2 regions of the Streptomyces sp. NPDC053560 genome follow, and region 2 is predicted to be linked to the other one. Evidence: riboswitches for the same ligand, from Rfam matches in the RefSeq annotation. Region 2 holds a riboswitch; the other holds the start of a gene.

Region 1 (8,841 bases), on a different contig from region 2:
GGCATCCTCGACGCCAGCGAGTGCCCGCCCACCTTCAACACCGACCCCGAAGAGGTCATCGGGCTGATCGCGGGCGGCCCGCCCGCCATGCTCACCGCCGTGGAGGGCGCCGAGGACAGCAAGGACCTGGCCGCCGCCGAGCTGGACGCGCTCGCCCTGACCGCCGACGACACGGTGGTCGGCATCTCCGCCTCGGGCCGCACGCCGTACGCCATCGGCGCCGTCGAGCACGCCCGCGCCCAGGGCGCGCTGACCATCGGCCTGTCGTGCAACACCGGCTCCGCGCTCGCGGCCGCCGCCGACCACGGCATCGAGGTCGTCGTCGGCCCCGAGCTGCTGACCGGCTCCACCCGCCTGAAGGCCGGTACGGCCCAGAAGCTGGTGCTGAACATGCTCTCGACCATCACGATGATCCGGCTGGGCAAGACCTACGGAAACCTGATGGTCGACGTCCGGGCGTCCAACGACAAGCTGCGGGCCCGGTCCCGGCGCATCGTCGCGCTGGCCACCGGCGCGTCCGACGCGGAGATCGAGGACGCGCTCACCGCCACCGACGGGGAGGTGAAGAACGCCATCCTGACCATCCTCGGCTCCGTGGACGGCCCGACCGCGGCCCGCCTGCTCGCCGCCTCCCAAGGACACCTGCGCGCCGCCCTCCAGGCCGCAGCCCGGGAAGGCTGACCGGGGCGCCCCGCCCAGGACGGCCGACCGCCCGCCCGCGCACTCCCTCCGGGAGCGGCGCCCTCTCTCCCCCCCTCGCGCGACGACGCGCACCCTCCGACAGAACAGCGCCTGCACATGACCTCTGCATCTCCCCAGGGGAACTCCGGCTCCCCGGACAAGAACCGCGCCACCGCCGCCGCGCTCCTGCCCCTCGTGGGCGGCGCTGCCAACATCACGTCCGTCGCGCACTGCATGACCCGGCTCCGCCTCGGCATCAAGGACCGCTCGTTGGTCCAGGACGACGCCCTGAAGGCGCTGCCGGCCGTCATGGGAGTGGTCGAGGACGACACCTACCAGATCGTGCTGGGCCCCGGCACGGTCGCCCGCGTCACGCCCGTCTTCGAGGAACTGGTCGAGGAGGAGCGGACGGCAGCCCCCGAGCCGCAGGCGACCGGGCCCGCACCGGCCGCCGGCACCACCGGAGCCGCCGCCCCGACCAGCCCGACCGGCTCCTCCCACCCCTCCGGCTCGTCCGACGGACCGGGGGCACCCGGCGACCCCGCCCCCCTCACCCCCCTCACCGCCGACGAGCTGGCCGCTCAGGGCGCCGCGATCAAGGCCCGACGGAAGGCGGCGAACGCCACCCCCTTCAAGCTGTTCCTCCGCCGGATCGCCAACATCTTCGTCCCGCTGATCCCGGCCCTCATCGGCTGCGGCATCATCGCCGGCATCAACGGCCTGCTGACCAACCTCGGCTGGCTGCCGGCCCTGGTCCCCGCGCTGACCGCCATCGCCTCCGGCTTCATGGCGCTGATCGCGGTGTTCGTCGGCTTCAACACGGCGAAGGAGTTCGGCGGTACGCCGATCCTCGGCGGCGCGGTCGCGGCGATCATCGTCTTCCCGGGCGTCGCGAACATCACCGCGTTCGGCCAGAAGCTCTCCCCCGGCCAGGGCGGCGTCCTCGGCGCGCTCGGCGCCGCCGTACTGGCGGTGTACATCGAGAAGTGGTGCCGCAAGTGGGTCCCCGAATCGCTGGACGTCCTGGTCACCCCGACCCTCACCGTTCTGCTCACCGGGCTGGTGACGATCTTCGGCCTGATGTACGCCGCGGGTGAGGTCTCCTCCGCGATCGGTACGGCCGCCAACTGGCTCCTCGCCCACGGCGGCGCGCTCGCCGGCTTCGTCCTCGGCGGTCTCTTCCTGCCGCTGGTGATGCTCGGCCTGCACCAGGCCCTCATCCCCATCCACACCACCCTCATCGAGCAGCAGAGCTATACGGTCCTGCTGCCGATCCTGGCCATGGCCGGCGCGGGCCAGGTCGGCGCGGCCGTCGCCGTCTACCTCCGCCTCCCCCGCAACGGCTCCATCCGTACGACGATCAAGTCCGCCCTCCCCGCCGGCTTCCTCGGCGTCGGCGAACCGCTGATCTACGGCGTCTCGCTCCCGCTCGGGCGGCCGTTCATCACCGCCTGCGTCGGCGGCGCGTTCGGCGGCGCCTTCGTCGGCCTCTTCAACCAGCTCGGCACGGCCGTCGGCTCCACCGCCATCGGCCCCTCCGGCTGGGCCCTCTTCCCCCTCCTCAAGGGAAACCACGACCTGGGCACGACGGCGGTCATCTACGCCGTGGGCCTCCTCGCCGGCTATGTCGTCGGCTTCCTGGCCACCTACTTCTTCGGCTTCAGCAAGCAGATGCTCACCGACCTGAACACCGACACCACCCGCGCTCCGGTGGCCGGCGGCACCGCCCCCGGCACGTCCGCCACCGGCGGCGACACCGCCGCGGCCAAGGCCCCGGCGGCCGTATGACCCCTCCGCACTGAGCGGCACAGCAGCTCACATCAGGGTGCCGGGAGGGGGAGCCCCGTCCCGGCACCCTGGCTACCCGTTGCCGGCGGCCGTCCGCAGGAAGCGCACCAGCTCCTGCACGTCATACCCGAGACGCGGACCGCGCTCGGCGGCCATCAGCAGCAGTTGCCCGACGATCTCCGCGCCCCGGCCGTCGGTTCCGTCCTCACACCACTCGTCCAGCTTCTCGATACCGAGGCCGGACATGAGCAGCCCGTGCTCGGCACGGATCTCGGCACACACCTCGGCAACCGCGTCGAGGAGTCCGTCGCCGGGCCGCTCGCAGCACAGGGCCAGGTAGCCGCCGAGGTTCCGCACCTCACGGCCTTCGGGCGGCCGGGCTTTGAGCGTGTCGTAACGACGATCGTCGACTCCCGGCTGTTCGCCGGGCGGACAGTGGATCAGCCGGAACCGTTGCCGTCCGCGGCCGGTGGGTCTGGAGACCGAACGCCTCATGCGCGAGCGCGCCTGCCCCTCGTAGGTATCGGCCCGGACCGTGACCGTGCGGGTCCCGTCCGTCCCGGCAGCGGCGTACTCGCCGGTCGCCTCGTCCTTCTCGAACCTGATCGAAAGACCCATGGCGGCACCGTCCCACCCACCACCGACAACAGCGGCTGACCCGAAGGAGCTCGGCCCGCCCGCCGCGCCCCGGAAAACGCCCGAGGGCGGCACCCCCGTGATGGGGGTGCCGCCCTCGGTTCGTACAGCGATGAACAGCTGATCCGTTCCCGGAAGGGGGGATCAGAAGTCCATGTCACCGCCCGGCATGCCGCCCGGGGCGCCGCCCGCGGCGGCCTTCTCCGGCTTGTCGGCGATGACGGCCTCGGTGGTGAGGAAGAGCGCCGCGATGGAGGCGGCGTTCTGCAGCGCGGAGCGGGTGACCTTGGCGGGGTCGATGATGCCCTCGGCGATCATGTCGACGTACTCGCCGGTCGCGGCGTTCAGGCCGTGACCCACGGTCAGGTTGCGCACCTTCTCCACCACGACGCCGCCCTCAAGGCCGCCGTTGACGGAGATCTGCTTCAGCGGGGCCTCCAGGGCCAGCTTCACAGCGGCGGCACCGGTGGCCTCGTCACCCTCGAGCTCGAGCTTCTCGAAGACCGAGGAAGCCTGCAGCAGGGCGACGCCACCGCCGGCGACGATGCCCTCCTCGACGGCCGCCTTCGCGTTGCGAACGGCGTCCTCGATGCGGTGCTTGCGCTCCTTGAGCTCCACCTCGGTCGCGGCACCGGCCTTGATGACCGCAACACCGCCGGCGAGCTTCGCCAGGCGCTCCTGCAGCTTCTCGCGGTCGTAGTCGCTGTCCGAGTTCTCGATCTCGGCGCGGATCTGGTTGACGCGGCCCTGGACCTGGTCGCTGTCGCCGGCACCGTCGACGATGGTGGTCTCGTCCTTGGTGATGACGACCTTGCGGGCGCGGCCGAGCAGGTCGAGACCGGCGTTCTCCAGCTTGAGGCCGACCTCCTCGGAGATGACGGTGCCACCGGTGAGGATGGCGATGTCGCCGAGCATGGCCTTGCGGCGGTCACCGAAGCCCGGGGCCTTCACGGCGACGGACTTGAAGGTGCCACGGATCTTGTTGACGACCAGGGTCGACAGGGCCTCGCCCTCGACGTCCTCCGCGATGATCAGCAGCGGCTTGCCCGACTGCATGACCTTCTCCAGCAGCGGAAGGAGGTCCTTCACGTTGGAGATCTTGGAGTTGACGATCAGGATGTACGGGTCGTCGAGCGACGCCTCCATACGCTCCATGTCGGTGGCGAAGTACGCCGAGATGTAGCCCTTGTCGAAGCGCATACCCTCGGTGAGCTCCAGCTCCAGACCGAAGGTCTGGGACTCCTCGACGGTGATGACGCCTTCCTTGCCGACCTTGTCCATGGCCTCGGCGATGAGCTCACCGATCTGGGTGTCGGCCGCGGAGATGGAGGCGGTGGAGGCGATCTGCTCCTTGGTCTCCACGTCCTTCGCCTGCTCCAGCAGGGCGGCGGAGACGGCCTCGACGGCGCGCTCGATGCCGCGCTTCAGGGCCATCGGGTTGGCGCCGGCCGCGACGTTGCGCAGGCCCTCGCGGACCAGGGCCTGGGCCAGGACGGTCGCGGTCGTCGTGCCGTCACCGGCGACGTCGTCCGTCTTCTTCGCGACCTCCTTGACCAGCTCGGCGCCGATCTTCTCGTACGGGTCCTCGAGCTCGATCTCCTTGGCGATGGACACACCATCGTTGGTGATCGTGGGGGCGCCCCACTTCTTCTCAAGGACGACGTTGCGGCCCTTGGGGCCAAGGGTGACCTTGACGGCGTCGGCGAGCTGGTTCATCCCGCGCTCGAGACCGCGCCGTGCCTCCTCGTCGAACGCGATGATCTTGGCCATGTGAAGTGGTCCTCCCGGACAGGGGTGGAAACGCAGTGGACCGCGCTGGTGCCCGCGACGGACGGCCTGCAACCCCGTGGTTCCCTGCCCCACCGGGCCGCGGACCTCACCGGCCCGATCCGAAGTTCTGTCACTCTCACCTTCAGAGTGCTAACGCAATGATTAGCACTCGACCCCCTCGAGTGCAAGCGCCCAAGCAAGGCTGCAGGCTCGAGCGGCGACCACGCAAGAGGCCCGGGGCACACACGCGCCCGCGCACAACAGAAGGTCCGCACCCCCGTCAGGGAGCACGGACCTCCGTACGCTGCAGTCGGTCGGCGCTTCAGCCGGCCACGCGAACCATGTCCGCCTGCGGCCCCTTCTGGCCCTGCGAGATCTCGAACTCGACCCGCTGGCCTTCCTCAAGGGTGCGGTAACCGTCCATCTGGATCGCGCTGTAGTGGACGAAAACATCCGCACCACCGTCGACCGCGATGAAGCCGTACCCCTTCTCCGCGTTGAACCACTTGACGGTGCCCTGAGCCATTCCTAACTCCCCTATTGCTGGCCCTTGCGCAGGACCGCACTCCGCGGACCCGGGTCAGACCTCACCCCCAAGGAGGGTGTGCGCCGGAACGCGTCGACCGCCGCTGAATGTATCTGGACCGATGCCCAGCGCAACAGGTCAATCGGACGAGAATTCTGCCCACGACCATTCGCCGATATCCGGCGAAGTCTCAACAATTCTGGGCAAGCCGGGCCGGGCATAGCTCATCAACACGACAAATTGCGCACACACTTTGAGCACATCTTGTCGTGTTCTCATATGCGTCGGGCACGCGCGAGAAGAGGATTCACCTCAACTGTATCGCCTTTAACGACATGGAATCGCCCCGTCCGCTTCTAATGCGGACGGGGCGATTCCGGGGTGCGCATCCCGTCATTCACGAGACGGTGCACAAGGGGCGCGCACAGGGCGCACAAAGGGGCGTACAGCCGCTTTTCAGCAGCCGCCGGCCACCGCGGGAATGATCGAGACGCTGGCGCCGTCCGGCGTCGCGGTCTCCAGACCACCCTCGAAGCGCACGTCGTCGTCGTTGACGTAGACGTTCACGAAGCGGCGCAGCTTGCCCTGGTCGTCCAGGACGCGGGCCGCGATGCCGTTGTGGTTCTTCTCCAGGTCCTGGATGACCTCGGAGAGCTTCGCGCCCTCGGCGGGGACCTCGGCCTGGCCGCCGGTGTAGGTGCGGAGGATGGTGGGGATGCGGACGTTGACGCTCATGGTGTTTCTCTGCCTTCCGGGTTCAGGGGCGACGGGTACGGGGCCGCGCTGCGGCCGGGAGCCGGGGCTCAGCCGAGGCCGGCCTCGCGGAAGGAGTCCAGGCTCGGACGGATGGTCGCGGTCGGGCCGGTGGTCGGCGCGACGGCGTCCAGCGTCTTCAGGCCGTCGCCGGTGTTCAGGACGACGAGGGACTTGGCCGGGTCGATCCGGCCGTTCTCGATGAGCTTCTTGGTGACGCCGACGGTCACGCCGCCCGCGGTCTCCGCGAAGATGCCCTCGGTGCGGGCCAGCAGCTTGATCGCGTCCACGACCTGCTCGTCGTTGACGTCCTCGACGGCGCCGCCGGTGCGGCGGGCGATGTCGAGCACGTACGGGCCGTCCGCCGGGTTGCCGATGGCCAGCGACTTGGCGATGGTGTTCGGCTTCTGCGGGCGGACCACGTCGTGGCCGGCCTTGAAGGCGGTGGACACCGGCGAGCAGCCCTCGGCCTGGGCGCCGAAGATCTTGTACGGCTTGTCCTCGACCAGGCCGAGCTGGATCAGCTCCTTGAGCCCCTTGTCGATCTTCGTGAGCTGCGAGCCCGAGGCGATCGGGATGACCAGCTGGTCCGGCAGCTCCCAGCCGAGCTGCTCGCAGATCTCGTACGCGAGCGTCTTGGAGCCCTCGCCGTAGTACGGGCGGAGGTTGACGTTCACGAAGCCCCAGCCCTCGCCCAGCGGGTCGCCGATGAGCTCGGAGCAGAAGCGGTTGACGTCGTCGTAGTTGCCCTCGATGCCGACGAGGTCGCCGCCGTACACCGCGGCCATGACGACCTTGCCCGCCTCCAGGTCGTGCGGGATGAACACGCAGGAGCGGAAGCCGGCCCGGCGCGCCGCGGCGCCGACGGCGCCGGCCAGGTTGCCGGTGGAGGAGCAGGACAGGGTGGTGAAGCCGAAGGCGCGGGCCGCCTCGACGGCGATGGCCACGACGCGGTCCTTGAAGGAGTGCGTCGGGTTGCCGGAGTCGTCCTTCACGTACAGGCCGCCGGTGACGCCCAGCTCGGCGGCGAGCCGGTCGGCCTTGACCAGCTTGGTGAAGCCCGGGTTGAGGTTGGGCTTGTCGGCCACGTCGGCGGGGACGGGCAGCAGCGGCGCGTACCGCCAGATGTTGTCGGGACCGGCCTCGATCTGCTTCTTCAGGCCCTCGGGGTCGCCGCTCGGCAGGTCGTAGGCCACTTCGAGCGGCCCGAAACATTCCTGACAGGCGAAGATCGGGCCCAGATCGAAGCGGGTGCCGCACTCGCGGCAGGACAGCGCGGCGGCGGGGCCGAGGGAGACGGCGGAAGTGGTGGTGCTTTCAGAAGCTTGCACAGCCATGGAGGCGAGGCCCTTTCTCCTCATCTTCCTCACGACGCATCTCGCCGTGAGACGGATTTGGCACCTTCCCTAGCCGGGAGCCTCGCGCGCGGGACTTCAGTGTCCTGGCGGCAAGACCGGCTGGAGGGTTGCCGGGGCTTCAACGGGCCGTATCCCTCTGCCCCTCTGGATGAGCGGTATGGCCTGCATGCGAAACACAGGCGTTTGTTCAGCGGTGACCCCGGCATGCGGTGGTCATCCGCGTTGTTCAAGACTGTAACCGAAGGGGTGGATGGTTGAGATAGCCGTCCGAACCGCGAGATGGCTCACACCGCGTAGCAAGATGGCCCACACGCGTAGCAAAAGGAGACGGATACGTGCTGGAAGAGGTGGAGCGCTGGCTGGCCGGCCGCTCCTGGTCCGCCGCCGACCGACCGCTCGACCAGCTGTTGGCAGCGAAAGGGCGCACGGGGCAGAAGGTCAGCGTAGTGCTGCCCGCGCTCGACGAGGAAGCCACGGTCGGCGCGATCGTGGAGATCATCCGCCGTGACCTGATGTCCGACGCGATGCCGCTGGTCGACGAGCTGATCGTGGTGGATTCCGGCTCCACCGACCGCACCTCCGAGGTCGCGGCCGCGGCCGGCGCCCGGGTCGTGCACCGCGACGCGATCCTGCCCCGGCTGGCGACGGTGCCCGGCAAGGGCGAGGTGCTGTGGCGCTCGCTGCTGGCCACCAGCGGCGACATCGTCTGCTTCGTCGACGCCGACCTGCGCGAGTTCTCCGCCGACTTCGTGTCCGGGATCGTCGGGCCGCTGCTGACCGACCCGCAGGTGCAGTTCGTGAAGGCGATGTACGACCGGCCGCTGGGCGACGCCGTCGGCGGCGCGGGGGCGGGCCGGGACGGTCGTCGTGCCGGCGGCGAGCAGGGAGGACGGGTGACCGAGCTGGTGGCCCGCCCGCTGCTCAATCTGCACTGGCCGCAGCTGGCCGGTTTCGTCCAGCCGCTCGGCGGCGAGTACGCGGCCCGGCGCTCGCTCCTGGAGCGGCTGCCCTTCCCCGTGGGGTACGGCGTCGAGCTGGGCCTGCTGGTCGACGCGCTGCACACGGTCGGCCTGGACGCGCTGGCGCAGGTGGACGTGGGGGTGCGCAGGCACCGGCACCAGGACGGGCAGGCCCTGGGCCGGATGGCCGCGGCGATCTACCGCACCGCCCAGCTGCGGCTGGCGCGCGGCCACCTCGTACGGCCCCGGCTCACCCAGTTCGACCGCGGCGAGGAGGGCGGCTTCGTGCCGCGTACGACCGCGGTGGACACCGAGGAGCGGCCGCCGATGCGCGGCATACCGGAGTACGCGGAGCGGCGGGCGGCCTGAG
Region 2 (8,841 bases):
AGCAGCTGCACCACCTCACCTCGCACGAGCAGCCCAAGCCGCTCGAGCTCGGCCCCGAGGTCGACGAGAACGGTGTCAAGCGCAAGATCCCGCGCTCGCAGAAGCTGCGCGCCAAGCTCTCCAAGAGCTACTACGGCGAGGACAACGTCATTCCGAAGCCGACGGTGGAGGAGTACGAGGAGATCACCAGCGGCCACGGCCACCACTGATCTCCACGGGGGAGCGGTGCCCGCACCGTGACCCCGAGCACGTAGCAGAGCACGCCACCCAGAGGGCCCTGTCCGACGATTGGACGGGGCCCTCCGGCGTGTCTGCAGGCCCGATAGGCTCGCCGTGAAGCAGTTGACATGAACCAGGAGTGTGGACCATGAACGTTGTGACCCCGGATGACGGCGGCAGCGTGGCGGCCCGCACCTGGCCGGGCGTGCTGAACGCCCTCCTGGAAGGCCGTGACCTCTCCGCCGACTCCACCGAGTGGGCGATGGACCGGATGATGCGCGGCGAGGCCAGCGACGCGCAGATCGCCGGCTTCGCGGTGGCGCTGCGGGCCAAGGGCGAGACCGTCGCGGAGATCTCCGGACTGGTCCGTGCCATGTACGAGCACGCCAACCTCATCGAGGTACCGGGGCCCGGCGTGGACATCGTCGGCACCGGCGGCGACGGCGCCAAGACCGTGAACATCTCCACGATGTCCTCGATCGTGGTGGCCGGCACGGGCGCGAAGGTCGTCAAGCACGGCAACCGCGCCGCGTCCTCCGCCAGCGGCGCCTCCGACGTCCTGGAGAAGCTGGGCGTGAACCTGGACCTGACCCCGCGGCGGGTGGTGGAGGTCGCCGAGGAGGCGGGCATCACCTTCTGCTTCGCGGTGAAATTCCACCCGGCGCTGCGGCACGTGGGCGCCGCGCGCGGCCAGTTGGGCATCCGGACGGTCTTCAACTTCCTCGGTCCGCTCACCAACCCCGCCAAGGTGCGCGCCCAGGCGGTCGGCGTGGCCGACGCCAGGATGGCGCCCATCGTGGCCGGCGTCTTCGCCGAGCGCGGCCACTCCTCGCTGGTCTTCCGCGGTGACGACGGCCTCGACGAGCTGACGACGACGACCACCTCCCGGGTCTGGGTGGTGCGTGACGGCGCGGTCCGCGAGGAGTCCTTCGACCCGCGGGACGTCGGCCTCGAACTGGTCCCTGTGGAGGCGCTGCGCGGCGCTGACGCCTCCTACAACGCGGACGTCGCGCGGCGCCTCCTGGCCGGCGAGCGGGGCCCCGTACGGGACGCGGTCCTGCTGAACTCCGCGGCGGCGCTGGTCGCGCTGGAGCCGACGGACGCACCCCTGACCGACCAGATCGCGGCAGGCATCACCCGCGCCGCCGAGTCCATCGACTCGGGCACGGCCCAGAACGTCCTGACCCGCTGGGTGGCCGCCTCCCAGGCGTAGCCCCCTCAGGGGCGCGGGACGTGTCGGTATGCGGCTCCGCCGCGTGGGCGCGACCAGCCACAGCGGCGCCGCGCCCGGCACACGAGGAGCTGAGCCTCCCCGGATGCCGGGCGCGGCGTCCGTCATACGGACACCTCTTGCGCCGACGCGATCATGTGGCATGATTCTCGGCAGGTCACGAGCGACAGCGAATAGGCCCCGGCCCGCTGTCCGGCAACCCTCCGTCCGTGGCGGGGTGCCCCGGGTGATGACCAGGCCGCAGGCAGCAAGGCCCGCGGCAAGCGCGGATCCCTCGCCAGGGATCCTGGTTATCGAGGGAGCCTTTCCGTGATGCAGCGAATGCGATAGGGCCGGCCGGCCCCTTTCTCCGAACACCCCGCCAGAGGCGCCCCCTTTTCCTTTCCGTGTGCGCGGCGCCCGCGGGTTCCTTTCACGCCTCGTGCGTGTCATTCGCTCACTCCGTACGTTCTCGTACGGTGTTACGCCTCCGGGAGACTTCGTCATGTCCGTGCGCCCTGACACCGCCACCGCCACCGCCGCCACCACCGCCGACGCCGACCCCGCCTGCGCCGCCGCCGCGCCGCTCCCCGTGCTCGGCCGCGACGTGAGCGTCCCGCTCGTCACCGGCGGCGAGGTCACCTACGCCGCGCTGGACTACGCGGCCAGCGCCCCGGCGCTCCAGCGGGTGTGGGACGACGTGGCCGCGTACGCGCCGTACTACGGGAGCGTCCACCGCGGCGCCGGGTACCTCTCCCAGCTCTCCACCGACCTCTTCGAGAACAGCCGGCAGACCGTCGCGGAGTTCCTCGGCTGCCGCGAGGCGGACCAGGTGGTCTTCACCCGGTCCACCACCGACTCGCTCAACCTGCTGGCGGGCGTGCTCCCCGCGGGCACCCGGGTGTTCGTCTTCGAGACCGAGCACCACGCCTCGCTGCTGCCCTGGGAGCAGCGGGGCGACCTGACCGTCACCTACCTCGACGCCCCCCGCACCCCGCAGCAGGCGGTCGACACGCTGGAGAAGGCGCTGGCCGGCCGTGAGCCCTACGGCCCGGCGCTGGTGTGCGTGACGGGCGCGTCGAACGTGACCGGCGAGCTGTGGCCGGTGCGCGAACTGGCCGCCGCGGCCCACGCGCACGGCGCGCGGATCGTGCTGGACGCCGCTCAGCTCGCCCCGCACCACCCCGTCGACATCGCCGACCTGGACGTGGACTGGGTCGCCTTCTCCGGCCACAAGCTCTACGCGCCCTTCGGGGCCGGTGTGCTGGCCGGCCGCGCCGACTGGCTCCAGGCGGCCGAGCCCTACCTGGCCGGCGGCGGCGCCAGCCGGACGGTCGCCCGCCGCGAGGACGGGGGCGTGGCGGTCGAGTGGCACACCACCGCAGCCCGCCACGAGGCCGGCTCCCCGAACGTGATCGGCGTCTACGCGATCGCCTCCGCCTGCAAGGTGCTGACCGAGGCGGGCTTCGACGCGCTGGTCGCACGGGAGCGGGAGCTGATCGCGAAGGTGCGGACCGGGCTGGCCGAGGTGCCCCAGGTGAAGGTGCTCTCGCTCTTCGGCGACGACGCCGACCGGGTGGGCGTGCTGTCCTTCGTCGTCGAGGGCTGGAACAGCTCGCACTTCGCGGCCGCGCTGTCCGCCGAGTACGGCATCGGCGTACGGGACGGTCTCTTCTGCGCCCACCCGCTGGTGCGCACCCTGCTGGGCAGCGACCCGCAGGACCCGGGGGCCTGCGGTGCACCCGAAGGGGCGCCGGGGGAGCGAAGCGAGGTGGGGGTCCCCCCGGCCGAAGGCTGGGGGAGGTCGCTGAACGCCATCCGGGTGAGCTTCGGGGCGGGTACGCCCGACGAGCACGTGGAGCGGTTCGTGCGGGCGGTCAAGGAACTGGTCTCCGACGGCGCGCGGTGGTCCTACCGGACCGAGGAGGGGCGTTGCGTGCCGGATCGCGGCTGAGCCGCGTCGTCGGAACCGGCCGGTGGTGGTCCTGCTGGGGGACCGCTGCCGGCCGGTGGCCGTTTGCCTACGGGCCTGTCCTCAACCGCCGGACAGGCTGAGTTTTAGGCATCCAGCCCGATCGCGAACGCCGCTTCCAGGTCGTGCTGGGAGTACGTGCGGAACGCGATGTGCGTCTCGGTGGAGGCGACGCCGGGGACCTTGCTGATCCGGCCGGGGATGACGTCGGCCAGCTCGTCGTGGTCGGCCACCCGGACCATCGCGATCAGGTCGTGCGCCCCGGTGACCGAGTAGACCTCGCTGACGCCGTCGAGGGCCGCGATCTTCTCGGCGATCTCCGGGATCTGGTCCACGCTGGTCTTGATGAGCACGATCGAAGTGATCACGGTTGGCTCTCTCCCTCGGTCGGCCGTTCTGTGGGCCCCACCCTACCGGGGAGCCCCGGCACGGCCTGCGGTGGAGCGTCCGGTGCGCGGTACCGCACCCAGGCGTGGACGAGGCCCAGCAGGAACCCCACGACGTGGGCCAGATAGGCGACGCCGGGCCCGTTGACCGCGCGCTGCGCCGCCAGCCACTGGAGCACGAACCAGAAGATCAGTACGGCCCAGGCCGGGAAGCGCAGCGGCAGGAAGAAGAGGAACGGGAAGAGGCTGGTCACTCGCGCGCGGGGAAAGAGGTAGAGGAAGGCGCCGAGCACGCCGGAGATCGATCCGGACGCGCCGACCAGGGTCTGGCCCGACTCGGCGTGCGCCGCCGCGTAGCCCAGCAGGGCCACGTAGCCGGTCAGGACGTAGAACACCAGGAAGTGCAGCCGGCCCATCCTGGCCTCGGCCATGCCCCCGAAGACGTAGAGGAAGAGCATGTTGCCCAGCAGGTGCAGCCAGCTGCCGTGCACGAAGAGCGCGGTGAGCGGGGTGAGCAGCGCCTTCGGGTCGCCGCTCCACAGATCGCGCGGGATGACGCCCCAGCGGGCGAAGTACGCGCTCTGCGCCTGGAGGAGCGACTCGCCCGTGCCGTATATCCCGTTGAGTCCCGATGCCGGGCCGATGACGAAGACCACGCAGCAGATGCCGATCAGGACGTTGGTCATACGGGAGAACACGGTCCGCGGGGACGGGATCGAGGCCGACATGAAGTGATCATGCCGTAATGACCATAAAGGGGACAGAGTGCCTCGCCGTGTTCCGGCAGCCGGGCACGGACGGCGCCGGGCCGCCGCCAGGCCGTAGGGTTACGGGCAGTACTTTCCGTACTTCCGCAGTTCGACGGCGCACCGCGTGAACCCGCACAACCGCACGAGCTTGACGAAAGAGGACGACACAATGGCTGTTCCCCTGCCGACGGCCGAAACCCGGTGGCGCTGCACCCTGTGCGGCAACCTCACGCGTTTCGACGTCACCCGCCGGTCCAAGGTGGTGGAGTACGTCCACCTCGACCTGGCCGGTGAGCCCAAGGTCGAGGAGCGCGAGGTGCTCAGTGAGAGCATCGAGTCCGTCCGCTGCCGCTGGTGCAACGCGGTCGACCAGATCGAGCTGGTGGACCGGCCCGGCGCGGACGCCTGAGATCGGAGCGGTGCAGCAGTGGTGGAGCGTCCAGCGGGGTATGAGGGGGAAGAGCGCGACCCGGAGGCCGGTGCGGCCGACGAAGTGCTCGACCGGCCCCTGCCCGAGGGCGTGCGGCGCCGTGTCGTGGCGCTCACCGCGGAGTCCTTCGGCGGCCTGACGGTCGCCGAACTTCCGCCGCCGCTGCGCCAGTACGCGCGGTTCACGCCGTCCCGGCGGCTGAAGTTCGCGGGCAACGCCATGGCCGCCGCGCTGGAGAGCGACCCGGTCTTCCGGCAACGGATCGCGGCCCGGCTCCGCGAGACCCAGCAGGAGCTGGCCGACGCCCTCCAGCAGGGCACCCCGCCCGCCGCCGCCGACCCGCAGGATGTCGCGGCGGCGGCGTACGTGCTGCGCCCGCCGGGCTGGGCGAAGCTGGTCGCCGCGGCGGGCGAGGAGGTCCGGCGCGCCGACGAGCAGCGGGCCGACGAGGAGACCGAGCGGGAGCTCGCCCGGCTGCGGGAGGAGCTGGCCGAGGCGCGGGCGGCGTCCCGCGCCGAGGCCGACAAGGCCAGAGGCGACCTCGAAGCGGCCCGCAAGGAGAACGACGTACTCCAGCGCAAGCTGCGCAGCGCGCTCAGCGACGTCAAGCGCGCCCAGGCCGCGGCGCGCAAGGCGGACGCCGAGACCGAGTCGCTGCGCTCGGCGGCGGCCACGGAGAAGGCGGCCACCGACAGTGAGACGCGGCGGCTGAAGGCCCGGGTCGCGGAGGCGGAGGCGGCGCTCGAAGCCGGCCGCCGCGCCGCGCGCGAGGGGCGCAGTGTGGAGGACATGCGCCTGCGACTGCTCCTGGACACCGTGCTGGACGCGGCCCAGGGGCTGCGCAGAGAGCTGGCGCTGCCGCCCGCCAACGTCCACCCCGCCGACACCGTGGACGCGGTGGAGCCGGGCCGGATGACACCGAAGGACGTCGCCACCCGCGCGCTGTCCGAGACGGACCCGGCGCTGCTCGACCAGCTCCTGGCGCTGCCGCAGGCCCACCTGGTGGTGGACGGCTACAACGTCACCAAGACCGGCTATCCGACGATGCCGCTCGACAAGCAGCGGCTGCGGCTGCTGGGCGGACTGGCCGTGCTCGCCGCACAGACCGGCGCGGAGATGACGTGTGTCTTCGACGGCGCGGAGCTTGCCGCGCCGGTACTCCTCGCCCCACCTCGGGGCGTTCGGGTTCTTTTCAGCAAACCGGGCGTAACGGCCGATGAGTTGATTCGTCAGCTCGTACGTGCCGAACCGCCCGGCCGTCCGGTCGTGGTGGTCTCCACCGACCGCGAAGTGGCCGACGGAGTGGCGAAGGCGGGAGCCCGTCCCGTCGCATCCGCCCTGCTCCTCAAGCGACTTGCCCGTACCTGAAGGCGTGCGGACCCTCCCGCGCGCCGTGTGGGATAGAACACTCCGGCTGCATTTCGCCGGTGCCTGAGCGTCAATTCCCAGCTACGCGCGGTGCGCTATTGGTAAAGGATGCTCGTGTGGCCAAGTTTTTTCCCGTGAAGATTTGAAGCGATCACAACTCGGTTACTAAGGTCAGGCCTCGAACCTTCATGCAGTTGATCATCCAACCGGGATGAACAGTGAAGGAACCGCCGAGTCCGCAGCGTTCACGCGGAGCCGGGGAGCCCAGTCCCCCCATCAACCCGGTAGGCGGCTGAAGGAAGAAGGAGCTCGCCTCCGTGGCGTCCCACCGTCGACCCAAGCAGCCGAGCCGCACTCGCGTCACCGTGTTCACCGCGACCGCAGCGGCGGCCGTCGCTCTCTCCTCCCAGGCCGGGTCCGCCCAGGCCGCCCCGAAGCCGACCAAGGAAGAAGTCAAGTCCAAGGTCGACAAGCTCTACGAAGAGGCCGAGGCGGCCACCGAGAAGTACAACGGGGTCAAGGAGGACCAGCAGGAGCTGCAGAAGGAGGTCGACCGCCTCCAGGACAAGGTCGCCCGCGGCCAGGAGGAGCTGAACTCGCTCCGCAAGGGCATCGGGGCCGTGGCGTCGGGCCAGTACCGCAGCGGCAGCATCGACCCCTCGGTGCAGCTCTTCCTCTCCGGCGACCCGGACACCTACCTGGAAAAGGCCTCCACGCTCGACCAGTTGAGCGGTAAGCAGGCGTCGCAGCTGAAGGTCATCGCGGACAAGCAGCGCACCCTGTCGCAGGAGCGCGAAGAGGCCGCCGGCAAGATCAAGGACCTCTCCGACACCCGCAAGGCGCTGGGCGACAAGAAGGACGAGATCCAGGGCAAGCTCGCCAAGGCGCAGGAGCTGCTCAACACCCTCACCGCCAAGGAGCGCGAGGCCCTAGAGGCCAAGGAGGAGCGCGCCAACCGCGCCAACAGCCGGGTCGACCTCGGCACCGCCGTCCCCAGCTCGCAGCGGGCCGCCGCGGCCCTCGCCGCCGCAAAGACGAAGATCGGATCGCCCTACGTCTGGGGCGCCACCGGCCCCTCCTCGTTCGACTGCTCGGGCCTGACCCAGTGGGCGTACCAGCAGGCGGGACAGTCGCTGCCGCGCACCTCGCAGGAGCAGGCGACCGCCGGCACCCAGATCGGCCGCGGCCAGCTCAAGCCCGGCGACCTGGTCATGTTCTACGACGACCTGCACCACATCGGCCTGTACGCGGGCAACGGCCAGGTGCTGCACGCGCCCAAGCCCGGTGCCGCGGTGCGCTTCGAGCCGATGGACAACATGCCCTTCATGTACGGCGTCCGCGTCTGACGCCGGCTGACCGCGGCCGGGCCCGACACGCCGAGGGCATCCGGACGCGCCGCCCGATCGGGGGAATTGCGGCAGCCGCCGCTGACTTATCGCCTCGCCGGTGACCTGCGGAGTCACCGGCGAGGCGCTTTTTTGTGCGGGCTCCGAGGTCTTTGGCCGGGGTGTACCGCCGCGATTACTGTCTGCCCTCGCAGTCGCCGGTCAACGACCGCCCGCCCCGGGCGGCAGGGGCTGCACGGGAAGGGAGTGCGGCCTCACGTGGCGTCCCACCGCCGTTCCTCGCCGTCCGGTCCGCAGGGCCCGGCACGGATCACGCTGATGTCGGCCGCAGCGGCGGCCACCGCCGCCGCGCTGACCGCGGTCCCCGCGACCGCCGACCCCGGCACCGGCCGGGCCGCCGGGCGCGCGGAACTCACCGCACGCGTCGACGCGCTCTACGCCCAGGCCGAGCGGGCCACCGAGAAGTACAACGGCGCCAAGGAGCGCACCGCCGAACTGCACGAGCAGGTGGGCGTGCTCCAAGACCGCACGGCCCGCGCCCAGGAACGGGTGAACCGGCTGCGCGACCGGCTCGGCGCCATGGCCGCCGCCCAGTACCGCGCGGGCGGCGTGGATCCCTCGCTCGCCCTGATGCTCTCCGCCCGGCCGGCGGACTACCTCGACAAGGCGCAGACGCTCAGCCGGCTCGGCACCGCCCAGGCGAGTCGGCTCAACCGGCTGGTGGACGCCGAGCGGGTGCTGAACCGGCAACGCCGCGCCGCCGCCGGCCGGCTGACGCGGCTGGAGGAGGCGCGCCGGGCCGTCGCCCGCCACAAGGACGCGGTCGAGCACAAGCTCGCGGCCGCCAAGCGGCTGCTCGACGCGCTGCCCGAACGGGACCGGGCGGCGTACTCGCGTGCCTCGCGCGGTGACCGGCCCGGCTCCCTCCCGGAGCTGACCGAACTGGCGGGCGCCTCCGGCCGCTCCTCGCTGGCGGTGGCCGCCGCGCGGTCCGCGGTCGGCGCCCCGTACGTCTGGGGCGCGTCCGGGCCGCGCTCCTTCGACTGCTCCGGGCTGATGCAGTGGGCGTACGCCAGGGCCGGCGTCTCGCTGCCCCGCACGTCGCAGCAGCAGCGGTCCGCCGGGCGGCAGGTGCCGCTCTCCCAGGCCCGCCCCGGCGAC

What was found. Region 2 has a riboswitch for S-adenosylmethionine ahead of ACIGQF_RS11490 (aminotransferase class V-fold PLP-dependent enzyme). Riboswitches for the same ligand answer to the same signal wherever they lie in the genome.
Region 1: it holds a riboswitch for S-adenosylmethionine, as region 2 does, so the genes downstream of both, thrC (threonine synthase) here and ACIGQF_RS11490 (aminotransferase class V-fold PLP-dependent enzyme) in region 2, are expected to answer to the same signal.

What each region holds. Positions count from the first base shown of each region.
Region 1 covers NZ_JBITXI010000010.1:285,291-294,131, forward strand. Annotated here, with positions in the region: gene murQ (N-acetylmuramic acid 6-phosphate etherase) at 1-681, shown strand, start outside; gene ACIGQF_RS25080 (PTS transporter subunit EIIC) at 799-2,469, shown strand; gene ACIGQF_RS25085 (hypothetical protein) at 2,542-3,087, opposite strand; gene groL (chaperonin GroEL) at 3,250-4,875, opposite strand; gene ACIGQF_RS25095 (cold-shock protein) at 5,198-5,401, opposite strand; gene ACIGQF_RS25100 (MoaD/ThiS family protein) at 5,858-6,136, opposite strand; gene thrC (threonine synthase) at 6,205-7,491, opposite strand; SAM riboswitch class I at 7,509-7,667, opposite strand; gene ACIGQF_RS25110 (glucosyl-3-phosphoglycerate synthase) at 7,848-8,840, shown strand.
Region 2 covers NZ_JBITXI010000004.1:374,126-382,966, reverse strand. Annotated here, with positions in the region: gene ACIGQF_RS11500 (cytochrome bc complex cytochrome b subunit) at 1-209, shown strand, start outside; gene trpD (anthranilate phosphoribosyltransferase) at 368-1,432, shown strand; SAM riboswitch class IV at 1,606-1,722, shown strand; gene ACIGQF_RS11490 (aminotransferase class V-fold PLP-dependent enzyme) at 1,935-3,383, shown strand; gene ACIGQF_RS11485 (Lrp/AsnC family transcriptional regulator) at 3,488-3,769, opposite strand; gene ACIGQF_RS11480 (rhomboid family intramembrane serine protease) at 3,766-4,515, opposite strand; gene ACIGQF_RS11475 (hypothetical protein) at 4,706-4,945, shown strand; gene ACIGQF_RS11470 (NYN domain-containing protein) at 4,967-6,334, shown strand; gene ACIGQF_RS11465 (NlpC/P60 family protein) at 6,652-7,680, shown strand; gene ACIGQF_RS11460 (NlpC/P60 family protein) at 7,939-8,841, shown strand, end outside.